DNA from 4 places in the Blastococcus colisei genome. Region 3 is predicted to be linked to each of the others. Evidence: riboswitches for the same ligand, from Rfam matches in the RefSeq annotation. Region 3 holds a riboswitch; each other region holds the start of a gene.

Region 1 (5,799 bases), 3.2 Mb from region 3:
AGGACGCACGGAGTGACAGCGGTCTTCCTCGTCATCGGTGCCGTCGGCGTCGATCGCCAGCCGCAGATGGGGCAGCTGCCGCCCACGCCCGCTCGCTGGAGGTCATGTCGGCCAGATGCCGGCGAAGTGGTGCACCGGGCCGTGTCCCGAACCGATGCCGAGACCGCGGCCGCCCTCCAGTGCCCGGTGCAGGTAGTCGCGGGCCTCCTCCACCAGCGGCAACCAGTCCGAGCTCCTCGACCGGGCGGCCAGCGCGGCGATCGCCGCGGACAGGGTGCACCCCGTTCCGTGCGTCGCCGTCGTCGCCACACGGGGGCGGCGCGTCGTCCAGACCCCGTCCCGGGTGGCGAGCACGTCCACGCTCTCTTCCCCGCCCAGATGGCCGCCTTTGAGCAGCACGGCGCGCGGTCCGAGGTCGAGCAGGGCGCGGGCCTGGTCGGGCAGGTCGTCGGCGTCGGTTCCCGGTTCGACGCCCAGGAGCACCGCGGCCTCGGGAGCATTCGGGGTGATCAGGTCCGCGAGCGGCAGTAGATCGGTACGGACGGCCGCCACCGCGTCCTCGTCGATCAGCCGGTCCCCGCTGGTCGCCACCATGACCGGATCACAGACGACGGGTCCCGGGTGGCGCTCGGTCAGGACCGCGGCGACCTCGCGGACCACCTCCGCGGTGCCCAGCATGCCGAGCTTGGTGGCGTGGACCTCGACGTCGTCGAGCAGGGTGCGCAGCTGGAGGCCGACGAACTTGGCCGGCACGGGGTGGATCCCCGTGACGCCCCGCGTGTTCTGCGCGGTGAGGGCGGTCAGGACGGCAGTGCCGTAGACGCCGAGGGCGCTGAACGTCTTCAGGTCCGCCTGGATGCCGGCGCCGCCGCTGGGATCGCTGCCGGCCACGGTGAGCGCCGTGGGGGTGCGTCCGGCAGTCATCGGATGGCGACCGGCGCCAGGGCTGCGCGGAGTAGTCGCGCCGCGGCCGCCGGATCGTCGGCTGCGCAGATGTCGGACACCACGCAGATCCCGTCGACACCGGTCGCGGCCACGGCGGCCGCTCGCGTGGCGTCGATCCCGCCGATCGCGACGGCGCAGAGCCCCCCGGCGCGGGCGAGGGAGGTCAGGTGGCCGACTGTGTCCAGCCCCAGGCCGGGACCCGCCTCCGGCTTGGTCGGTGTGGCCCAGACCGGGCTGAGACCGACGACGTCGACGGTTCCCGGCGGTAGCCGCAGGGCCTTCTCGAGGTCGTCGGCACTCTCCACCGACAGCCCGATCAGCCGGTCGGGCCCGAGCAGCGCTCGGACCTCGGCTGCCGGCAGGTCCTCCTGGCCGACGTGCACGCCGTCGGCGCCGGCCAGCAGGGCGACGTCCACGGCATCGTTGACGACGACCGACACGTCCGGTCGGTCGGCGACCGCGGCCTGGACCGCTCGGGTCAGCGCCAGCAGCTCACGCCGGGAGGCGACCTTGTCCCGGACCTGGACGGCGGTCACTCCGCCGGCCACCGCGGCACGGACGACATCGGCCACCGGCCGGGGGCGGCACAGTTCCGTGTCGGTGACCAGGTACAGCGTGAGGTCGAACGGCCGTCTCACCCGGCGACCCGGACGTCCGCCACGCGGAGGTCCGCGATGGCCAGGGCGTCCCCGTCCACCGCGTCGAGGGCGTCGAGCCACGCGGCGGCGAACGTGCCGGGCCCCGCGGCCGTCGCCGTCGCCCACTCGGCGGCCAGCGCGACGTGGGCGTGCGCGGCGGCCGCACCGGTCAACGGATCGTCGGTGACGGCGAGGTAGGCCGCCACCAGCGCACCGAGCGCGCAGCCGGCGCCGGTCGTCCGCGTGAGCAGGACCGATCCGCCGCCGACGCGGACGATCCGGCGTCCGTCGGTGAGCAGGTCGACCTCACCACTCACCGCGACCACACCCCCGGTGTGAAGGGCCAGTCCCACCGCCGCGGCGACCGCGTCGTCGGTGGCGGCGGTGCTGTCCACGCCGCGGCCGCCGGCGCCGGCTCCGGCGAGCGCCATGACCTCGGAGGCGTTGCCGCGGACGACGGTGGGACGCAGCGCCACCAGTTCAGCGGCGAGTTCCGTGCGGTAGGCCAGGCCGCCCACTGCGACCGGGTCGAGCACCCAGGGCGTTCCCGCCGTTCCGGCCGACCGGGCTGCGAGTCGCATCGCCTCGGCGGTGCGGCGGTGGACGGTGCCGACGTTGACCAGCACGGCGGAGGCCACGGCGGCGAAGTCGCCGGCCTCCTCCGGGGCATCGACCATGGCCGGTGCCGCGCCCGCGGCGAGCAGCGCGTTGGCCGTGATCGCCTGCACGACGGTGTTCGTGAGGCAGTGCACCAGAGGTGCGTTCGCGCGCACTGCCTCGCGGGCAGCGTTGAGTTCGACGGCATCCATGCCGGTGACATCCCTTCGCCAGTACCAACTGGAGCAGGTTCGACGGGTGTGTTCTCAGTCCCGGTCAGGACACCCCGTGCCACGTACGCCCCGAACGTAACAGCCGGGCGGGTGGCCGTGCTGCCCGGGCGAGGACGGGAACGACCGGCTAGCGTGCCGCCCGTACGCGGGAGCCCATCGGAATGGGCTGAGAGGGCGGCAGGGGTCGCCGACCGTTGGAACCTGTCCGGGTCATGCCGGCGTAGGGAGGCAGTTGTGCGTGCTGTGCGTTTCCACGGAGCGGGACGATCTGTGGTCGTCGAGGACGTCCCGGGTCCTCGCCCGGGCCCCACGGAGGTGTTGATCGACGTCGCCGCCGCGGGGGTGTGCGGCACTGAGTTGCACTTCCTCGACGGGCTGCTGACCCCGGCCCGGACCCCCATCACCCTGGGACACGAGGTGGCCGGCGTCGTCGCCGAGGTGGGCGACGGCGTCGAGGACGTCGCCGTGGGAGACCGCGTCGCGGTGCACTACCGGCATGCCTGCCACCGGTGCCGCTCGTGCCAGGCCGGGAACGACCACCTCTGTGACGCCCCGCTCGGGTTCCTCGCCTTCGCCAGCGACGGGGGATTCGCCGAGCAGGTCGTCGTCCCCGCCTCCGCAGTGGTCCGGGTGCCCGACGGGCTGGACCTCGCGGTCGCGGCCACGCTGTGCTGCAGCGGCACCACGGCGCTGCACGCGGTGGGCGTGGCGGGGGTCCGGGCGGGCGCCGACGCCGTCGTCTACGGGACCGGGGGCGTCGGCCTGGCCCTCGTCCAGGTCCTCCGTGAGGCCGGGGCGCGGCCGATCGCCGTCGCCCGGGATCCCCAGCGGTTGCGGCTGGCGCGCGAGCTGGGAGCGGAGGTCACGGTGGACGGGAGCGGGGACGTCGAGGCCCCGATCCGGGAGGCGACCGGCGGCGCCGGCGCCGACGTGGTCTTCGAGCTGGTCGGCACCAGGGAGACCAGCGCCGCCGCTCTGGCGTCCCTGGGCAAGCGGGGAACGCTGGTCTACGTCGGCTACAGCTTCGACACCGTGGAGATCAGTCCGCTCTCGCTCGTCGTTCCCGAGCAGCGGATCGTCACCTCGGTCGGCAACCGCCGCTCCGAGTTGGTCGAGGCGCTCGACCTGGGCGCCCGGGGCCTGCTGCGCACGACGGTGGACGAACATTTCCTCGACGACGCCCCGCGCGTCCTCGACGAGCTGCGCGCCGGCCGGATCGTCGGGAGAGCGGTGCTCCGCCCCTGACGATGCGCTCACGACGACGCGCCATCCGCCTATCCGGCCGACGAGCAGGGGCGATGGGTCGCTCGGCGCGCTGCCGAGGCCGTGACAGGTTCGGTGGTCGCGGCGCATGAGCGTGATGGCGCAGGCGCGGGCCGAGCGCGAGGACCTGCTCGACCTGGTGGAGCGGCTCACCCCGGAGCAGTGGCGCACTCCGTCGCTGTGCGCGGGCTGGACGGTGCAGGACGTCGTCGCCCACGTGCTGAGCTACGACGAGCTCGGCCCACGGCAGCTGGCGGCTCGCTTCACCCGCGGTCTCTTCCTCGTCGACCGCACGAATGCGCTCGGTCTGTGCGAGTACGCCGTGCGCACTCCGGCTGAGCTGGTCGAGCTGCTCCGCGCCCACCTCACGCCGACGGGGCTGACCGCGGGCCTGGGCGGAGCGATCGCCCTCACCGACGGTCTCATCCACCAGCAGGACATCCGGCGCCCGCTGGGCGAGCCGCGGACCATCCCGGCGGAGCGGCTCGTGCCCGCGCTGCGCACCGCCCTGTTCGGCCCGGTGCTGCGCGGGGTGGTGCGCGTGCGCGACGTCCGGCTCGTGGCGACCGATCTGGACTGGGCGTTCGGTCGGGGGCCCGAGGTCCACGGCACCGCCGAGGCCCTCCTGATGGCCGTGGCGGGCCGGAGGGCGGTCGCCGACGAGCTCTCCGGGCCCGGACGGGCCCGGGTGGCGCAGCGGCTCGGTTGAGCCCGGCCATCCCTTGCCGCTGTCGGCGGTTCCGCGCACTCTGGGCAGATGGCGCACAGCGGCACGAGTGTGGGCACGGTCGTCCGATGGGACGGAAGCCAGGGCGCCGGCCTCATCGAGGCGCCGGATCTCCCGGGCGACTGCTGGGTGGAGGCAGCCGCGCTGGATCCCAGCGCCAACGGCGGTCTGCGCGCGGGACAGGTCGTCGAGGTGGAGTGGACCGAGACCGGGGCCGGTAGCCACCCCGTGCGTGCCGACCGCGTGACGCCACGGGACGACCTGCAGGCCACACCGGGCGCCTGACGCGCAGGGGACCACCCTGGAGATCAGCCGTCGACCAGTGCCGCCGCGGGCAGCCAGTCGGCGTCGAGCAGCTCGGCGATCTCCCGGAGGGACGACGTGTCCGCGCCCGCGGCCGAGCCGCTGACTGCCAGCCGCTCCACCATCACGCGCGCCACCTGCTCCTCCACGGTGTCCTCGGCGAACGCGATCCGCCACGGCGAGGTCTTCCCGTCCCGGTGGGTGCGGCCGGTGACCTGACGGGCCTGGATGCCGGAGAACCGTGGCTGGTGGAAGAGCCCCACCCGCGGGGTGTCCGAGGCAGCCCGCCCGTCCGGCAGAGTCTCGCCGGCGTGCAGCGAGATGGACGCCGTCACGGTGAACACGCAGACCATCGCGTCGCCCCGCTGGAAGCGCAGCCGCTCGCGCTCGACATCGAAGCGGTCCCTGCCGTAGATGCCGGCGACCGGGATGCCCGCGTCCAGCAGGGCCTCGCGGATCGGGTCGGCCGCCGTCTCGACGAACTCGACCGAGACCGCCACCTGGCGCTCGGCCTCCACCTGAGCCCGGACCCAGTCGACGGTGGCCTGCACCCGGATCAGCCCGGCCTTCTGGCGGAACCGCATGAGCGCGGCCCGGCCCTTCGCGCTCTGCCGCGCCTTGCGGGCCAGCTGCATCTCCGCCCGGAACTCCGACCACTCCGACTCGTAGGCGGCCCGCTCCGCGGGGGTCAGTGCCACCGGCGTGCCGGTCACCGACACCGGACCCCAGGGCGCCGGGCGGTGCAGCGTGGCGGGCGGGTCGGCGTCGGCCAGCCACGACTGCAGCCGCGTCAGGTCGGTGCGGCGGGCGTCGGCGTCCTCGGACCACTGCCAGCCGTAGCGGCCACGTTCCACGTGGAACCCGTGGGCCTCGAGCCGCTTCGGCAGGTCCGCCCACTCTCGGATCGACTCCCCGTGCCGGACGGCGAACTCCGGGGCCAGGTAGGGCAGCTCGAGCGGGGTGTGCGCGGGGGTGGCGGTGCAGGCCAGGACGAACGGGGCGTCCTTGACCCGGCCTGCCCCGGACACTGCCTTCCAGTGCTTCCAGCGCTGGGTGGTGGTGTGCCGGACCATGTGCGCCTCGTCGGCGACGA
Region 2 (5,799 bases), on a different contig from region 3:
GGTGAGCACGCTCAGGGTGACCGCGAGAGCGCAGACGAGCACGGCACCGGCCACGAACCCGGCGTCGCGGGGGTGCAGCCGCGACCCCCGGGCATTGGTCCGCGCGATCCCCGAGTCGAAGCCGCGGGCGTCCATCGCCGTCGCCAGGCGCGAGCCCCGCCGGACCGCACCGACCAGCAGCGTGAAGGCGATACCTCCGAGCAGGCGGGCCTGGGCGACGGGATTGCGTCCGGCCTCGACGCCACGGGTGCGCCGCGCGAGCCGGACCGACTCGAACTCCGCGACCAGCAGAGGAGCCAGCCGCAGCGCGGCCAGGGCCCCGAATGCGAAGCGCGTGGACACCCGCCAGTGGATGGTGAGCGCATCGGCCAGCCGGACCGGATCGGTCGAAGCGACCAGGAGCACGCCGGGCAGCGCGAGGCCGACGACGCGCAACCCGAGCCCCACCCCGGTGACCAGGGTCGCCTCGTTCGAGAGCAGCACGTTGACCAGGCCGACGGAGCCGGCGCCCAGGACGAGCGGCCAGGTCCGCCGCCAGAGGCCGCGCAGATCGGTCAGTCCGGCCGCCGGGAGGAGGCACAGCTCGGCGGCCACCACGACGGCCGGGGTGACGACGTCCAGGCTGGTGAGGAGCACCAGCGTGACGACGGCCATCGCGCTGAGCTGGGCGACCGGGTTGATCCGGCCCAGGCGCGTGTCGGGCACCGGGCCCAGCGACAGGGACGCCGTCACAGCGCCCCCCGTTCGACTCCGGACTCGTTCCGCTCCTCGCTCGCTGTCCCCCGCAAGCGGGAGGTGCCGCCAGCCTGCGGCGATGCTCGCTCGCCCGTCGTTCTCACAGCGCGAGCCGGCCGTCGGCGAGGACTGCCACCAGGTCGGCGTCGTGGGTGACCACGGCGACGGCGCAACCGGCCGCCCGCTGCTCGGCCAGCAGCGTCACGAGCTCGCGCCAGGTGGCGGCGTCCTGTCCGAACGTCGGCTCGTCGAGGACGAGCACGCGTGGCGCGGTCGCCAGCGCCGTGGCCACCGAGAGCCGGCGCTGCTGGCCGCCGGACAGCGTGTACGGGTTGGCGTCGGCGAACGCGGTCAGTCCCAGCCGCTCGAGCAGCTCGTCGGCGGTGGCCCGTGCCGCGGCGGCGTGCTCGCCCGAGCGGAGGGGGCCCAGCGCCAGCTCGTCGCGGAGCCGCCCGGTGAGGAACTGCTGCTCCGGATGCTGGAACACGGTGCCGATGCGGCTGACCAGCTCGCCGGCCCGCCACCGATGTGGCTCGTCGTACCCGTTGCGCACGGTGCCGGTCAGCTCGTCCGACGCCGTCACCCGGCCGGTGGTGGGCGCCCGGAGCCCGGCCAGGAGGAGCGCCAGCGTGGACTTGCCCGTCCCGTTGGGGCCGGTCACCGCCAACGCCCGGCCGGCCCGGAGTGCCGTCGTCGTCGGGGGAAGCGCCGGGCCCGGGCTGCCGCGGTAGGTGAACCCGGCCGCCTGCGCGGCGAGCAGGACCGGTCCGTCCGGTGCGGCCGGCAGCTGCAGCCCGGCCGTGCGGGGGACCGGCCGCCAACCTGCCGGGTGCTCCACGACCCCACCGGGCACCACCTCGACCACCCGGTCCACCAGGGGGAGCCAGGGCTGCGCGTCGTGGTCGACGACGAGCACGGTCGCGGTGCGGTCGGCGGTCGCGCGGGCCACGGCCGACCGGACGAGCGCCGCCCCGTCCGGGTCGAGCTGGGCGGTCGGCTCGTCCAGCAGCAGCAACCCGGGACGACGGGCCAGGGCTCCGGCCAGCACCAGCCGCTGCTTCTCCCCTCCGGAGAGCGCCTGGGTGGGACGGTCGCGCCCGTGGGGAAAGCCGACCGCCGCCAGCGCCTCGTCGACCCGCGGCCAGATCCCCTCCGGTGGGAGGCCGGCGTTCTCCACTCCGAAGGCGACGTCGTCCCCGGCCCGGGTCATGACCAGCTGGCTGTCGGGGTCCTGCGCGAGCAGGCCCAGCCGGCCGCGGGCGGCGTGCGGAGCCCCGCCGTCGACGGTGAGCTCTCCGGCCACCTCGGTGCCCTCGGCGTCGAGGATGCCGGCCAGCGCGGCGAGCAGCGTCGACTTCCCCGCACCGGAGGCGCCGGTGAGCAGGATCCGCTCCCCGGGCTCGACGACGAGGTCGACGCCGGTCAGTGCCCAGGCCCGCCGCGAAGGGTGACGGACGCCCAGGCCCCGCGCGACGAGGCGCACGGGGCCGGCGTCCGCCCGGATCGGCGACGGACCACGCGTGGTGGTCACCGGGGGCGCGTCAGACGCGGGTGCGGCCCGAGGCGAAGGAGCCCAGCGCCCCGGTCCGGGCCATCGCGCGGACCAGCAGCAGGCCCACGACACCGGCCAGCAGCACGCTGGAGAGGACGGTGGCCAGCGTGTACGGGAGCGTGAACGCCCAGAGCGGGTACTCGCCGGACACCGGGTAGTACAGGCTCAGGTCCAGGATCGACGTCGACAGGCCGGCGGTCACCGCGGCGAGGATCGCCGTCCCCCAGCCGAAGGTGCGGTAGCGCGTGAGCAGGAAGCCGAGCTCGGCGCCGGCGCCCTGGACCAGGCCGTAGACCACGATGATCCCGCCGTACGGCGAGCCCAGGAGCAGGCTGACCGCGGCGGCGAGGGTCGAGGCGAAGATCGCCGCCCCCGGGCGGCGCACCATCAGCCCGGCGACGACGCCGGGCATGAGGAAGACACCGTTGAGCAGGCCCTTGATCGGCGGGAAGAAGTCCAGCGGCGTGGAGACCACCTCCGCGAACAAATTCCAGCCCCAGAAGACGACGCCGAACGCGACGCCCAGGACGGCGGTGACGACGATGTCGACGGTGCGCCAGCGGACGGGCTTCTCGTACCCGGCATCGACGGACGACGGACGGACGGCCTGATCGGCCATGACTTTCCTCCAGACTCCCTGCGCCGGCATGACCCGGATCAGGTTCGAGGGTCTGCGGTTGCCCGCACTCTCAGCGCCGTAGCGCTCCCCTGCTGCGTGTGTTCGGTTGTGCCGTCGACCATAACCCCTGCCGCGCTCACCGGTGCCGCCCCGTGGTCGCCGGTACCGCCCTGCACCGCGGTACCGGCCACTGCACGGCGGTCTCCACGGCCGACTCGGGCCCTCCTGGCCGCGCACGGCTCACCGCACTCGCCGGGCCGCCGCCACCAGTTCGCCGATCCGGCGGGCGTGGGCGCCGGCCCAGTAGACCCGGCCGCAGGCCCTGCACCGCGCGAACTCCTCGAAGCTCCGCAGCGTGCCCGGCTCCAGCCGGTGGGCGACCTCCTCCTTGGCGACCGGCTGCAGCGGCCCTCCGCAGGCGGTGCAGCGGGTCAGGGGCGCGAGGACGGGGGCGAAGCGATCCAGGACGTCGGCGAGCGGGTCGTCGGGGTCGCTGCCGCGCACCAGGGCTCCCCGGGTCAGTGCTCGGCGCATCAGCAGCCCGCGATCCTGGGTGAGCAGCGCCCGGTGCTCGGTGACCGCGCGGTCGACGAGCTCCGGGTCGTCGGCATCGTTGGACCACGCCGCGTCCAGGCCGAGCAGGCGCAGCCGGCGGGCCAGGGCGCCGAGACCGACGTCCAGCAGGAAGCCGCCGGTCGCCGATGGCTCGGGGCGGGCTCGCTCGACGACCTCGATGGAGCCACCGGGGCGGGCCCGCGCGCCGGCCGGCACGGGTTCGCCGTCCAGCCGGAGCGCGCCCACCTCGCTCAGGGGCACTCCGGCGGACTGCACGACGTGGCCGACGGTGGCGTCGGGGTCGAAGCGCAGTCGCCGCATACCAGCGTGCCGGTCCCGCCTGGGGAGCAGGAAGCGCAGCGGCACCGGGACGACGACATCGACGTCCTGCGGTCCTGACCGTTCGTCCATGGCGGGCCGCTACCCTCCTTCACCGGAATACTTGAAGCATCAAGCAACTTGGTGCACGATGACCGCGCCATCGACCGCCAGGAGCCCGCCATGCCCGTGCAGCGCCTCAACCATGCCGTCCTGTACGTGCGCGACGTCGAGCGCAGCCACGCGTTCTACCGCGACGTCCTGGGCTTCCGTGCGAAGACGGAGATCCCGGGTGCCGCAGTCTTCCTCCAGGCGGAGGGCTCGACCAACGACCACGATCTGGGCCTGTTCCAGATCGGCGCGGGCGCGGGCCCGTCGGAGGCCGGGCGCCGGACCGTGGGCCTCTACCACCTGGCGTGGGAGGTCGACACCCTCGCCGAGCTGTCCCGGATCCGCGATGCGCTGCTGCGGGCCGGTGCGCTCGTCGGCGCCTCCGACCACGTCACCACCAAGGCGCTCTACGCCCAGGACCCCGACGGCATCGAATTCGAGGTCTCGTGGCTGCTGCCGGCCGCGCTGATCACCCCCGAGGTCACCGGCGGCGCGGCGATGACCGCGCCGCTGGACCTCGAGCGGGAGATCGAGCGCTACGGCGCGCAGACCCGCGGCGGCGTGGGCGTCTCCGTCCCGGCCTGACCTGACCGCCCGAGTGAGCCTGTCGCACAAAGCGCGCCTGATTGATGATCATCCTGGGCGGCGGGAGACTGGGGTATGCCGCAGAACTTCATCCGCGGGGATGTCGATCAGGGGTTCCTGCTGCCGCCGGATGTGCGGGATTGGCTGCCCGACGGGGAGCTGGCCTGGACGGTCAAGGATGCGGTGGACTCGTTCGACCTGTCGGGGTTCAAGCGCTCGTATCGGGCCAACGGGCAGGGCGCGGCGGCGTTCGACCCGGCGCTGATGGTGGCGGTGCTGCTGTACGCGCACGCGGTCGGGGTGCGCTCGTCGCGGGCGATCGAGCGGCACTGTGTCCGCGATGTGGCGTTCCGGGTGCTGGCCGGCAATCGGGTGCCCGATCACGCCACGATCGCCCGGTTCGTCACGCGTCACCGCCAGCCGCTGCAGGAGCTGTTCGCGCAGGTGCTGCGGGTGTGTCACGAGGCCGGGATGGTGCGGCTGGGCGTGATCGCGGTGGACGGGACGAAGATCGCCGCGAACGCCTCCTGGTCGAAGAACCACACCTCGGCGTCGCTGGCCCACCAGGTCGCCGAGGAGCAGGCCCGCTACGACCAGCTGGCCGCCGAGCTGCTCGACGAACAGACGCGCATCGACGCGGCCGAGGACGCCGAACACGGCGACGACCGCGGGGATGAGCTGCCACCGCCGCTGCGCCGGCGGGCCGAGCGGTTGGCTCGACTGAAGGAGGCCAAGCAGCGCCTGGACGACGAGCAGGCCGCGGCCGTGGCCGAGCAGGAGGTGAGGAAGGCCGAGTGGCAGCGCCGCAAGGACGCCGGCACCCGCCGCGGCGCCCAACCGGGCGAGCATCCACCGGGCCGCAATCCGGACAAGGACAAGCCGCCGCGGGCCAACGCCACCGATCCGGACTCGCGGACGATGCGGGGCGGGCGGGGGCTGGTGCAGGGCTACAACGCCCAGGCCGCGGTCACCGAAGACCAGCTCATCGTCGGCCAGACGCTGACCCAGGCGGCCACCGACGCCCATCAGCTGTTTCCCGTCCTCGATGACGCCGCCGAGCAGCTGAACCAGGCCGGCATCGAGGAGACGCCCGACACCTGGGTCGCCGACGCCGGCTACGCCAACGAGGAGACCTTCACCGAGGCCGAGACCCGCGGCCTGCGCCTGCTGGCCCCGATGATCAGCGACGAACGCCGCGCCGCCGGCGAGGACCCCGCCGGGGACAAACCGCTGACCTCCCGCCCGGCCACCGCCCGCGCCCAGGACAGGCTGCGCACCCCCGAAGGCACGGAGAAATACGCCCTCCGAGGACGCACGGTCGAAC
Region 3 (5,799 bases):
GCGGGCGGCAGCGTGTCGTAGGTGGAGATGGACACCGCCATCGGTTGGGCGGTGTTGCCCACGGAGTACCGCACGACCGCTCGTTGCGGTCGGCGAACAGCAGCAGGATCTGCCCTGGTCCCGCCAGCTGCGCGAGCTAAGGATGGATCTGGGCGCGGTCAGCGCACTGAGTTTGCGACGTCGTGGGCATCGCGCGGATGCCCACGACGTCGCAGGTCTCGATGGCGGGTATGCAGAACTGGTGCCGTCGGGGTCAGGGCCGGCCGGAGCTGCCCTGCGCCTGACCGTCCGCAGAACCCTGCCGCGCGGATCCTCCGCTCGAGGGCTCGGGCGCCCCGGGGGTCTCGGGCGCCGGGGGGGCCGCAGACTGCTGGGCCGGACGCTCGGCGGCCCGGGTTTCCGGGGTCGCCGGCTGTTCGGACGGACGCTCGGCGGCCCGGGTTCCCGGGGTCGCCGGCTGCTCGGGCTGGTGGGTCTCGCGGGCGTCAGTGCTGACCTGCGCACCGTCGACACCGCCGTCCTGCGCGTCCTCCCTGACGGACGTACCGAACTGCTCCTTGGTGGGGACGTCCCCAGGACCGGGCAGGTCCTCGGGTGTGCGCCTTGTCTCGTCGGGGTGAGGCACGGTGGCCTGCTCGGGGAGAACCGGACGATCGGCTGCCTCGGGCAGGTCGAAGGGGGTGACGGATTCGATCACTTCTGCGACACCGTCCTGGATGGAAGCGGGCAGGACCCCGGCGGCTCCGGCACCGGTCACGCTGACTAGCGCAAGTCCCACGCCGGTCGCGGCCTGGGCAGCGACTCCGGCAGAGGCGAACTTGGCCGCGGCGGCGGCGAGGACGGTGAACATTGTGCGGCGTCTCCTTGTGGATGGCCCGGGGGCCGCGGCGCGCGCGGACTCCGGAGCAGTGGGGGTCGTCCCCGTCGACGGGCCGACGGGATCGGTGAGAAGACCGGTCGCCAGCAGCTCGGCCAGCTGCGGGCTGGGCCGCCCGGGACGGGCGGAGCTGTTCCGGACCGTCTCGGCGAATGCCACGAGCGGAGCGGCCTCTGCCGGGACGGGTCGTCCCACGAGGAAGCACTCGAAAGCCTCGTCGAACTGGTCGTTGGTCATCTCATCCCCGACATCGCTGGACCGGCTCATAGGGGCGCGACCTCCTGCACGAGCTCACTCCGAAGGGTGACCAGTCCTCGCCGCTGCAGCGCCTTGACCGCTGCCGCGGAGCGGCCCATCACGGAGGCGACCTGCTCGACGGACAGGTCGGCGAGGATGCGCAGCAGCAGGACCGTGCGCTGATCGGCGGGCAGGGCGGCACACATCTCTTGGACGGCGCCTGAGCCCAGCACCGCGAGTGCGTCATCCTCGGCGTCGCCGCCGACGGAGCCCCGCAGGACCTCCTCACCGCAGTCGACCAGCTCGGGTCGGCGACTCCTGCGCCGCCAGTCGTCAATCAGGCGGCGGTGCGCGATGGTGAAGACCCAGGCGCGCAGCGCGGCCTCGTCCCCCTCGAACGAGGACAGGCCGTTGAAGACCCCGATGAACGTCTCACTGGCCAGGTCATCCGGCTCCAGAGCGCCGTGCAGCCGCAGGTAGCCGGTCACGGAGGGCGCCAGCTCCCGATAGAGCACCTCCAGCGCCCAGGAGGCGCCCGCCTGCGCGGCCGCCAGCACCCCGGGGAAGGGCATCCCTACTGACATCCGGCACCTCCGGCTCGAATGGACGTCGGCTCATTCATCGGCAGCGACAGGTGCGGTCTTGAGCATGGCGGAACCGCGGGTCGCAGCCTGAGGCATCAACGATCGAGTCGGTCATCCTCCCCGGGAACGTGCCTCTTCGACGCGGCTGGCTGCTTGACTCGAGTCCGCGCCCAGCCCAGCCCGCGGAAAGTGGCGAGAAGGGCCCCCGCCGCCCTCCCGGTCCGGTCCTCCGCCGTGGACCACTGGCAGCTGTAGGTGGTCAGGTCGCGCTCGTGTGCTCGTGCGCTCGTGCGCCCGGGAGCGGGACCGGGACGCGGTCACCACGTAGCTCGCCGGCCTCCGCCGCCGTGGCGATGCTCGCGTGACAGGACTCGTCGGGGTCGTGGCGGGCCGCCCGGGGGCAAGGTCTAGGGTCCCTTTCGCCACCGCGGGAGCCCGGCGTACCGGGCTGAGAAGTCGGCTGAGACGGCCGCTGACCGCCACAACCTGATCCGGTTCGTACCGGCGTAGGGAGGGGATTCCCTTGACAGCTCCGTCCACGACCTCCACGGCCAGCCGTAAGACCTACCTGGCGGGTCCGCGTCCTGGCATGCGGGTGCCGATGCGCGAGATCGTGCTCAGCACCGGCGACTCCGTCGTCCTCTACGACACGTCGGGGCCGTACACCGATCCGACCTTCGAGGCCGACGTCCGCAGCGGACTGCCGTCGGTGCGGGCGGCATGGATCGCCGAGCGCGGCGACACCGAGGAGTACGAGGGCCGCCCGGTCCGGCCCGAGGACGACGGTCGTCGCTCCGGCGACCTGCGCAACCTCGACGCGGTGTTCGCCGCCGACGGACGCCGGCCCCTGCGGGCTCGGGACGGTGCCGCCGTGACCCAGCTCGCCCACGCCCGGCGGGGGCAGATCACCCCGGAGATGGAGTTCATCGCCGTCCGGGAGGGTGTGCCGGCCGAGCAGGTGCGAGCCGAGGTGGCCCGGGGCCGGGCCGTGATCCCGGCCAACGTGAACCATCCGGAGTCCGAGCCGATGATCATCGGCCGGGAGTTCCTCGTGAAGGTGAACGCCAACATCGGCAACTCGGCCGTGGCCTCGTCGATCGAGGAGGAGGTGGACAAGATGACCTGGGCGACCCGCTGGGGTGCCGACACCGTCATGGACCTCTCCACCGGCCGTAACATCCACAGCACCCGGGAGTGGATCCTCCGCAACTCGCCGGTGCCGATCGGCACCGTGCCGATCTACCAGGCGCTGGAGAAGGTCGGCGGCAAGGCCGAGGAGCTGTCCTGGGAGGTCTACCGGGACACGGTGATCGAGCAGTGCGAGCAGGGCGTCGACTACATAACCGTGCACGCCGGCGTGCTGCTGCGCTACGTGCCGCTCACCGCCCGGCGGAAGACCGGCATCGTCTCCCGTGGCGGGTCGATCATGGCGGCGTGGTGCCTGGCCCACCACGAGGAGAACTTCCTTTACACCCGTTTCTCGGAGCTCTGCGAGATCCTCCGGGCCTACGACGTCACCTTCTCCCTCGGCGACGGGCTCCGGCCGGGAAGCGTCGCTGACGCCAACGACGAGGCCCAGCTGGCCGAGCTGCGCACCCTCGGCGAGCTGACCACCGTGGCCTGGGAGCACGACGTCCAGGTCATGATTGAAGGCCCCGGCCACGTGCCCATGAACAAGATCAAGGAGAACGTCGACCTGCAACTCGAGCTGTGCCACGAGGCGCCGTTCTACACCCTCGGGCCCCTCACCACGGATGTCGCGCCGGGGTACGACCACATCACCTCCGCGATCGGCGCGGCCATGATCGCCTGGCACGGCACCGCGATGCTCTGCTACGTCACGCCCAAGGAGCACCTGGGCCTGCCCGACCGGGACGACGTCAAGGACGGCATGATCGCCTACAAGATCGCCGCGCACGCAGCCGACGTCGCGAAGGGGCACCCCGGCGCCCAGATGTGGGACGACGCCCTCTCCGACGCCCGCTTCGAGTTCCGCTGGGAGGACCAGTTCAACCTCGCGCTCGACCCGGACACCGCCCGGTCGATGCACGACGAGACGCTGCCGGCCGCCCCAGCCAAGACGGCGCACTTCTGCTCCATGTGCGGCCCGCATTTCTGCTCGATGCGGATCTCGCAGGACGTGCGCCGCTACGCCGAGGAGCGGGGGCTGACGTCGGAGGAGGCGATCGACGCAGGCCTCCGGGAGAAGGCGGCCGAGTTCACTGCGCACGGCGGCCGCATCCAGCTGCCTCTGGCCGAGTAGCCCCGTGACGCCGGACGAGCGGGTGTGGCCCCGGCCGGTGCCGCTCGTCGGTGATGCGACCGCGGCCTCCGAGCGGGCCGCCGACCCGACCGGCTGGGCGCTGGGGACCGAGGCCCGGGCGGGGCTGTACGAGGCGATCGGGGTCCGGCGGGACGTCCGCCGGTTCCGTCCAGACCCGCTGCCCGACGAGGTCCTGCAGCGAGTCCTCGGGGCCGCGCACGCCGCTCCGTCGGTCGGGCACAGCCAGCCCTGGCGGTTCCTCGTTGTCCGCGATCCGGAGATCCGGGACCGGGCGGCCGTCCTCACCGATCGTGAGCGGCTGCGTCAGGCCGCCGGACTCGACGCAGACGCGGCTCGTCGTCTCCTCGACCTGCAGCTCGAAGGTGTCCGAGAGGCCCCGCTCGGGATCGTCGTCTGCTGTGACCGACGCACCCCCGCCGCGGGGGTGCTGGGCCGGGCTACGTTCCCCGACGCCGACCTGTGGAGCTGCGCGGCGGCCATCCAAAACCTGTGGCTGGCCGCGCGGGCCGAGGGGCTGGGCCTCGGCTGGGTGACGCTCTTCCAGCCCGAGGACCTGGCCGAACTGTTCGGCCTGCCCGACGGCGTGGTCACCTTGGGCTGGCTGTGCCTCGGCTGGCCCGACGAACGCCCGCCCGCGCCGGGCCTGGAACGCGCAGGCTGGTCGCGGCGGCTCGCGCTGCGCGACGTCGTGCTCGCCGACCGATGGCCCGACGATGCCGGCGCGCCGCCCGTACCGCCGTCACGGCTGCGCGCGCCCGATCAACCGGCGGTAGTCGGCGCTCGTGACGAGGCCGATCGGCTGCTCGCTGTTCCCGGCTCCCTGGGGGTCCTGGACCGGGCCGTTGACCGCGCCATCGCGCTGGGCCGCGGCGCGGCCACCGGCGGGGTGCTGGTCCTGGCCGCCGCAGACCATCCCGTCGCGTCGCACGAGGTCTCCCCCTACGACCCGACCATCACCGGGGACTTGTTGCGTGCCGCCGTCGCGGGGACGTCGCTCGGTGCCACGGCCGCGCGAACGGTCGGCCTGGGGCTGAGGATCGTCGATGCCGGCGTGGCCGGGGAACCGGTCCCCGGTGTCACGGCCCTGCGACCGTGGGGACTCCGCGGGGACCTGGTGAACACGCCGGGGATGACGGTCGCCGACACCCGGCGCCTGGTAGAAGCCGGGCGCGGGCTGGGACGTGAAGTCGGGACCACAGGCATCGTCGCGCTCGGCGAGATCGGCGTCGCCAACACCACCGTGGCGGCCGCCCTCGCCTGTGCGCTGCTCGGCGCCAACCCCGACGAGGTGACCGGCCTCGGATCCGGCGCAGACGCGGCCATGCTCGATCGCAAGCGGGACGCGGTCTCCGCCGCGCTGGGCCGGGCGCGACGGAGCCATCCGGCGCTGGACGACGATCCGCTGACGGCCCTGGCCGAACTCGGGGGCCCTGAGCTGGCGGTGCTCGCCGGGGTCGCCTCGGGGGCCGCCCAGGCGCGCGCGGTCGTCGTCGTCGACGGCTTTGCCGTCTCGCTGGCGGCCCTGGTGGCCGTGCAGCTCGAGCCCGCCGTCCAGGCGTGCCTGATCGCCGGACAGCGCAGCCGCGAGCGGGGGCATGTCCTCGTCCTCGAGCACCTGGGGTGCGAGCCGTTGCTGGACCTACGGATGCGCGCTGGTGAAGGCGTAGGCGCCTCTCTCGCCACCGGCCTGCTCCTCGACGGCCTCGCGCTCCGGCGCGGCACCGCGCGGGTCGACTTCTGACCGCAGCGGGTCAGTCCGGCCAGATCCCGGAGAAGTGGTGCACCGGTCCGTGCCCGGAGCCGATACCGAGTTCGCC
Region 4 (5,799 bases), 450 kb from region 3:
CCCCAGCGGGTCGGCTTCCTACGACGCTTGGCCTCCTCAGCGAGCTGCCGAGCGGCGACGATGGATGCAGGGACGATGGATGCAGGCTCGTCGCCACTGCTCTGTCGCGATCGATCGGTCACCTCAGCCGACCAGCCCCACCACTACCCAACGACATCTGCCGAGCGGGCCGCTGTTGGGGGGCCGGCTGCCGGGGCGCCGCAAGCGGCTCCGACGATTCAGTCCGGGTGAGGACACCGCAACTCGTCGAACCATGCTCGCCGGACACGATGCCAAGCCCGTTCTGCAGGCCATCGAGGATCCGCTCGGCCAACTCGACCACGGCGGCGACCGCCGCGGTACCGGGCGCGGGCGGCGGTGCACTGCGCAGGTCGAGCAGCAGTGCCCGAATGGCCGCCAACCACACCGACGCAGTCAGGGACGCGATGATCGAGACGTCCTCCGGGTCGCGTCCACGCCGGCACCCGCTTTCTTCTTTCCATCCCTGGCTTCCCGCTTCGATCAACGCCTTGGTCAGCCGGGTAACCGCCTCGTGGTACAGCTCCCGCTCGTAGACGCGGAGAGCCGGTGCGGCCTCGAGCGTGGCGACGAAACGACGGTGCTCCTCCGTGGCCGCCGCCACGATGTCAGCCCGGACCCAGTCGACGAGGTAGCTGCGTAACGCCGTCAAAGCAGACCGCTGTCGCCCCCGGGAGCGGACCGCCTCGGCGAGACCCTCAACCCAGGGCACACGCCCGGCGAAGAAGAGCTCTTCCTTGGTGGCAAAATGATTGAAGACCGTCTGCACCGACACACCTGCCGCGCTGGCAACCTCTGCGACGGTCACGGCGCTGAAGCCGCATGTCTCGAACAACTCCCTGGCGACCTCGAGGATCCGCGCTCGGGTCTGGGCCTTCCGCTGAGCTCGCACACCATCGAGGTCACTCACCGTGCTGAGATTAGAGCAGAACGTATGCGCACGAGGTGAGGCTGCAGGAGGTGTCCAGGGCTTCAGCCGTCGATCAGCACGAACCCCGTCGACGCCTCTCCTGCGGTGCGTCTCTCGGCTCGCGCAGGATGCGGGCATCCAGTCCCCCGGCACGGGGCACTCACCGCGACCACCTGTCGCAGCCGAGAGATTCGTCCGGTGGGCAACGGAGCTCCATGTGCACTTCGCGCGCAATGGAACGGCGCAGCGTGTGCTCGTTGTCCGGGCGGACACCGAACCGACGATGCTGACGCAGTGGTCAGTGGCGATCTGGGATGCGATCTCCAGTGATCGTTGGCGCCCGCGCCCATGCCGAGTTGGCAGGCGGGCACCGACAGTGCGCACGGGGTATCCGGGATGCTAGAGCCGCCGGAGCAGCGGCATCATGACGTCGTCGACCACCGCCACGGCCAGCTCCTGATCGACGTCCATGCCACTGATCATCCAGCGGAGCAAGAGGATCGCCGGGCCCGCCTCGGCAGCCAACGACGCTGCGCCACTCGCCACCAACTCGCCGCGATCGACGGCACGCTCGCAGACCGTTCCGAAGGCTTCCGCCCAACGCGCCATGGGACCACGTCGGAAGGCTTCCTCCAGGGCCGGTTCCTGGTTCATGACACCGATCAGCGCTCGACTGGCGCTTCCACCCGGGCCCGCCAGCACCGCGGCCAGTGCGGTCAGCAGCGCGACCATGTCATCCCGCAGGGAACCAGAGTCCGGGATCACGAGCGTCTCATCGCTAGCCGTATCGATGAGGCTCACCAGCACGTCCGCCTTGGACGACCAGCGCCGATAGATTGTCGCCTTGCTGACGCCGGCGGTTCTGGCCACCGCATCCATGGTCAGTCCGGCGTAGCCGACCTGCGCCAACACCTCCAGGACAGCAGCCTGAATCGCCCGGTCACGAGAGGGATCCAGTCGACGCCGCCGGGGTCGCGCACCCGCCGGGGGAACGCCCCAGGACAGCGAGCTCGGCTGACGCAGTGACACTGAGTGAGCCTAACGAGGGATCGTCGCGACAGACAAGATCGCTGAGGGGGAAACCCGCTGCTCGAAGACGGGGTACGCCGAACGTCCAGCGCCCTCCAGTAGAAGGAACCCCCGAGTTCCGCCTGTCATCCCTAGCCTCCCGTAGGGCAGCGCGACGCGCACGGCATCCCCCTCGTCGGGCTCTGTCGGCAGGGAAGGCGGGTGGCATGAGCGAGGTCTTCAGTTCGCAGTCACCGAGCTGTCGGCATGTCCTCAGTGCCGTGCTCGACACGTTGGCCCAACTGGGCTGCGCCGGCCTGACCGCCGATGAGATCAAGGCCCGAGCGGGCGCCGCCGGTCCGGCCCTCGGGGATTCGCCCGATCTGGAGGCCTTGGTGGTCAGCGCGCTCGAGCATGTACAGCTGTTTCCCGCGTTCGAGCCTTCGGGAGATCTCGACCGGGACTTGCACACGCTGCTGCAGCCGTGGCGAACCGCATCGAGCAGGGACGAACGTGTCGTAGCCGCAGTGCTCAGCGCCGCCATCTGGAACCCGCGCCTCGAGGTCGCGGTCCATGACGCGCTCGACCGGCCCCTGATGCATGCCGTCTCGGCGGTCGTTGCGCGCGCCGAGGGCCACGGGACGATTCCGGATTACGCTATCCAAACTCTGTGCTGGGTGCTGCGCGGGCTGCTGATCGACCGACTGCGCTCCAGGCCCCGGGCGGCGGTCGACATCGACCGCCTCGTCCACTTCCTCATCGCCGGACTGCAGATGGAAGCGGCAGTCGCCGCCCGTGGACGGTCCCAGGCCCTCGATAGATCTCTGAGAGAGCCGCCGGCGTGACCGCCGTTCAGCTGGCGCTGGTCGAGGTGGAATCCCTCCCCGAAGCCCGACGACGAGGACCTCGCCGAGGAGATCGCGCTGTCCGGCCCGGCGCGTACCCGCACCGTCGAGGAGGCGCAGCCCTCGATCGGGGCCACCATTGTGTCATCGACGAGCGCTGCCAGCTCTTCGGAAGCGGACCCGACCCCGCACGCGATGTGGGCGGCAGGAGGAAGTTGGCTCACCAGCGTGCTGGCCCGACGGGGTCTCCGCGGCGGTCGCCAGGTCGGGCCGCGCCGGGCAGCTGCACGCCTACGCCACGGACCTGCCACGCATGGAACACATGCCCGAGACGCTGAGAAGGCCGGGGGTCTCGGGCCGGCCTTCTCGCTCGCCGGGGAGCCGGGGCGCCGACCGTCGCGGACCTGCGCATCTGCTCAGGCCGGTTGTGCGCTGTGGTGGCAGAGCAGGGGGCGGCGCTCGGCGAGCGCGGATATCTCGGTAGGCTGGATGCGCGATGTGCGGGAGCTCGGAGGTACCGGGCTGAGAGGGCGGCTGACTGTGCCGCCGACCGCTGGAACCTGACCGGGTAATGCCGGCGTAGGGAGCGATTATGAGCAGGTCCGGCGCTGTCGGTGCCACCACGTCATCGGGGGATGCACCGATCACGCTGTCCCAAGCACCGCCTCGGACGCTGGGCCTGCGGGACACGGCGGGGTTGTGGGGCAGCCTGGGGGTCAGCCTGCTGTTGCCGGTGGCGGCCACCTACGTGGTCCTCGCCGACCGCCCGCTGTCGGTGACGATCGGCGCGATCGTGGTCGGTGCGGTGATCGGATCGGTGTTGCTGGGCCTGGGGGCGGCGGCCGGCGCCCGGGAGGGCGTGCCGGCGATGGTGCTGATGCGGGGGTTGCTGGGTCGGCGGACGTCGTTCCTGCCCACCGCTTTCAATCTCGTGCAGTGCGTGGGCTGGGCCGCCTTCGAGGTGTGGATCATCGCCGAGGCCGCCTCCCGGGCGCTGGATGCACCGCGCTGGCCGTTCGTCCTCGCCGCGGGCGCGCTGGCCACGCTGATGGCGCTGCGCCCGCTGGGCGCGGTGCGGGTGCTGGCGCGGTACGCGGTGTGGGCGGCGCTGGCCGCGATCGTCTACCTGTACATCCAGGTGTTGTCCGAGCCGCTGCCGGCGGTGACCGAGCGCGGGGCCGGATCGTTCTGGACGGCGGCTGACATCGTGATCGCGTTGCCGGTTTCCTGGTTTCCGCTGGCGGCGGACTACACCCGGCACGTCCGGCGGGGGCGGGACGCGTTCGTGGGCGCTGCGGCCGGCTACGGCGGCGCCGCCATGGCTCTGTTCACTCTCGGCGCGCTGGCGCTGGTCGCCTACGGGCGGGGCGGTCTGGACGTCGTGGATGCGCTGCTGGCCGTTCCGCTCGGGCTGCTGGCCGTCCTGGTGCTGCTCGTGGTGGAGGTGGACGAGGCGTTCGCCAACGTCTACTCGACGGCGGTGTCGGCGCAGAACGTGGTGGCCCGGCTGGACCGCCGGGTGCTGGCCGGGGTCGTGGGCGTGGGAGCCACCGGGCTGGCGCTGATGGCCGACCTGGTCGCCTACGAGCCGTTCCTCTTCCTGATCGGCGCGGTGTTCGTTCCGCTGGTCGGGGTCTTCGTGGTCGCCTACTGGCTGCTGCCGCGCGGCCGCTGGGATGTGTCGGACACTGCGCCGGCGCGCCCGGCCCTGCTGCTGGCGTGGGCGGCCGGTTTCGTGGCCTACCAGCTGACGCTGCCGACCTTCTTCGCCGGACCGGGTGGGGGCTGGACGGCGTGGTGGTCCGCCCGCCAGGCCGAGCTGGGCATCGACCCGGCCAACGGCTGGTCAGCCTCGCTGGTCAGCCTCGCGGTGGCCGCGGCACTGACCACGCTGATCTGTCTGCCCGGCGGCCTGTCCGCCCGCCGCCGCCGGGCCCGGTTCCCGGTCGCCCCGTCCAAGGCCCTCCGGTGACGGGCCGCCGAATGGGCGCCGCCGGCCGGACCGACTCCCCGCTACCGGTCGGCCCGGACCGTGCGGTGGAGGTTCGCCGGCGGATCGGCGGATTGCACGTGCTCACCGACGCCCGTCAGGGCAGGGACGCCCTCGGTGTCGTCTCCGCGGCGGTGGCGGCCGGCGCCCGGATCGTGCAGGTCCGGGTGAAGTTCTGCCCGGACCGGGCGCTGTACGACTTCGCCGCCCGGGTCGCGGAAGTCTGCGCGCGGCGCGGAGCGACGTGCATCGTCGACGACCGGGTCGACATTGCGCTCGCGGTCGGCGCGGCGGGCACCCACCTGGGCGCCGGCGACCTGCCGGTGGCCGCGGCGCGCTCGATCGCCGGCCCGAACCATCTGCTGGGTGGCACGGCGCGGACCGCCGCGACCGCCGCCGAGCTGGTGGCCGCCGGAGCGGACTACCTCGGGGTGGGCCCGGCCTTCGCCACCGCGACCAAGACCGGGCTGCCGGACCCGCTGGGTGTCGACGGGATCGCGGCGGTCGCGGCGGCGGTCGCCGTACCGGTGATCGCCATCGGCGGCATCACCGCCGACCGGATCCCGGCGGTGCTGGCGGCCGGCGCGTCCGGGGTGGCCGTCGTCTCCGCCGTGTCCGACGCACCCGACCCGGGAACGGTCACCCGGGCGCTGCTGGCGGCGCTGGTCGCGGCGCCGCAGAGCCGCCCGCCGCGCCCGGAACCAGGCCCGCCCCCGGCCGCCCGCGTCCCCCGGTCGGCGCCCCGGTGAACGAGATCGCCGTCGCCGGTGGCGGCCTGATCGGGCTGGCCGTGGCCTGGCGGTGCGCGCAGCGCGGGCTGTCGGTGACCGTCGTCGACGAGGCTCCCGGCACCGGGGCCTCCTTCGCCGCGGCCGGAATGCTGGCGCCGGTGACCGAGGCCGCCTACGGCGAGGAGCCGCTGCTGCGGCTGTGCCGGGCCTCGCTGCAGCGCTATCCCGGCTTCGCCGCGGAGCTGGCGCAGGCCTCCGGCGTCGAGGTGGGGCTGCGCACCGCCGGAACCCTGGTGG

The links. Region 3 has a riboswitch for thiamine pyrophosphate ahead of thiC (phosphomethylpyrimidine synthase ThiC). Riboswitches for the same ligand answer to the same signal wherever they lie in the genome.
Region 1: it holds a riboswitch for thiamine pyrophosphate, as region 3 does, so the genes downstream of both, FHU33_RS00555 (alcohol dehydrogenase catalytic domain-containing protein) here and thiC (phosphomethylpyrimidine synthase ThiC) in region 3, are expected to answer to the same signal.
Region 2: it holds a riboswitch for thiamine pyrophosphate, as region 3 does, so the genes downstream of both, FHU33_RS24615 (ECF transporter S component) here and thiC (phosphomethylpyrimidine synthase ThiC) in region 3, are expected to answer to the same signal.
Region 4: it holds a riboswitch for thiamine pyrophosphate, as region 3 does, so the genes downstream of both, FHU33_RS17825 (purine-cytosine permease family protein) here and thiC (phosphomethylpyrimidine synthase ThiC) in region 3, are expected to answer to the same signal.

What each region holds. Positions count from the first base shown of each region.
Region 1 is NZ_VFQE01000001.1:115,305-121,103, forward strand. Features, by position in the region: gene thiD (bifunctional hydroxymethylpyrimidine kinase/phosphomethylpyrimidine kinase) at 103-924, opposite strand; gene thiE (thiamine phosphate synthase) at 921-1,583, opposite strand; gene thiM (hydroxyethylthiazole kinase) at 1,580-2,392, opposite strand; TPP riboswitch at 2,386-2,479, opposite strand; TPP riboswitch at 2,549-2,657, shown strand; gene FHU33_RS00555 (alcohol dehydrogenase catalytic domain-containing protein) at 2,729-3,658, shown strand; gene FHU33_RS00560 (maleylpyruvate isomerase family mycothiol-dependent enzyme) at 3,765-4,385, shown strand; gene FHU33_RS00565 (hypothetical protein) at 4,434-4,688, shown strand; gene FHU33_RS00570 (DEAD/DEAH box helicase) at 4,712-5,799, opposite strand, start outside.
Region 2 is NZ_VFQE01000004.1:21,418-27,216, forward strand. Features, by position in the region: gene FHU33_RS24605 (energy-coupling factor transporter transmembrane component T family protein) at 1-732, opposite strand, end outside; gene FHU33_RS24610 (ABC transporter ATP-binding protein) at 836-2,266, opposite strand; gene FHU33_RS24615 (ECF transporter S component) at 2,277-2,906, opposite strand; TPP riboswitch at 2,904-3,007, opposite strand; gene FHU33_RS24620 (Mut7-C RNAse domain-containing protein) at 3,147-3,872, opposite strand; gene FHU33_RS24625 (VOC family protein) at 3,963-4,475, shown strand; gene FHU33_RS24630 (transposase) at 4,551-5,799, shown strand, end outside.
Region 3 is NZ_VFQE01000001.1:3,292,799-3,298,597, reverse strand. Features, by position in the region: gene FHU33_RS15710 (hypothetical protein) at 254-1,144, opposite strand; gene FHU33_RS15705 (RNA polymerase sigma factor) at 1,141-1,698, opposite strand; TPP riboswitch at 2,116-2,228, shown strand; gene thiC (phosphomethylpyrimidine synthase ThiC) at 2,222-3,961, shown strand; gene bluB (5,6-dimethylbenzimidazole synthase) at 3,966-5,723, shown strand.
Region 4 is NZ_VFQE01000001.1:3,742,211-3,748,009, forward strand. Features, by position in the region: gene FHU33_RS17810 (TetR/AcrR family transcriptional regulator) at 119-928, opposite strand; gene FHU33_RS17815 (TetR/AcrR family transcriptional regulator) at 1,328-1,840, opposite strand; gene FHU33_RS17820 (TetR/AcrR family transcriptional regulator C-terminal ligand-binding domain-containing protein) at 2,164-2,781, shown strand; TPP riboswitch at 3,272-3,384, shown strand; gene FHU33_RS17825 (purine-cytosine permease family protein) at 3,374-4,753, shown strand; gene thiE (thiamine phosphate synthase) at 4,750-5,520, shown strand; gene thiO (glycine oxidase ThiO) at 5,517-5,799, shown strand, end outside.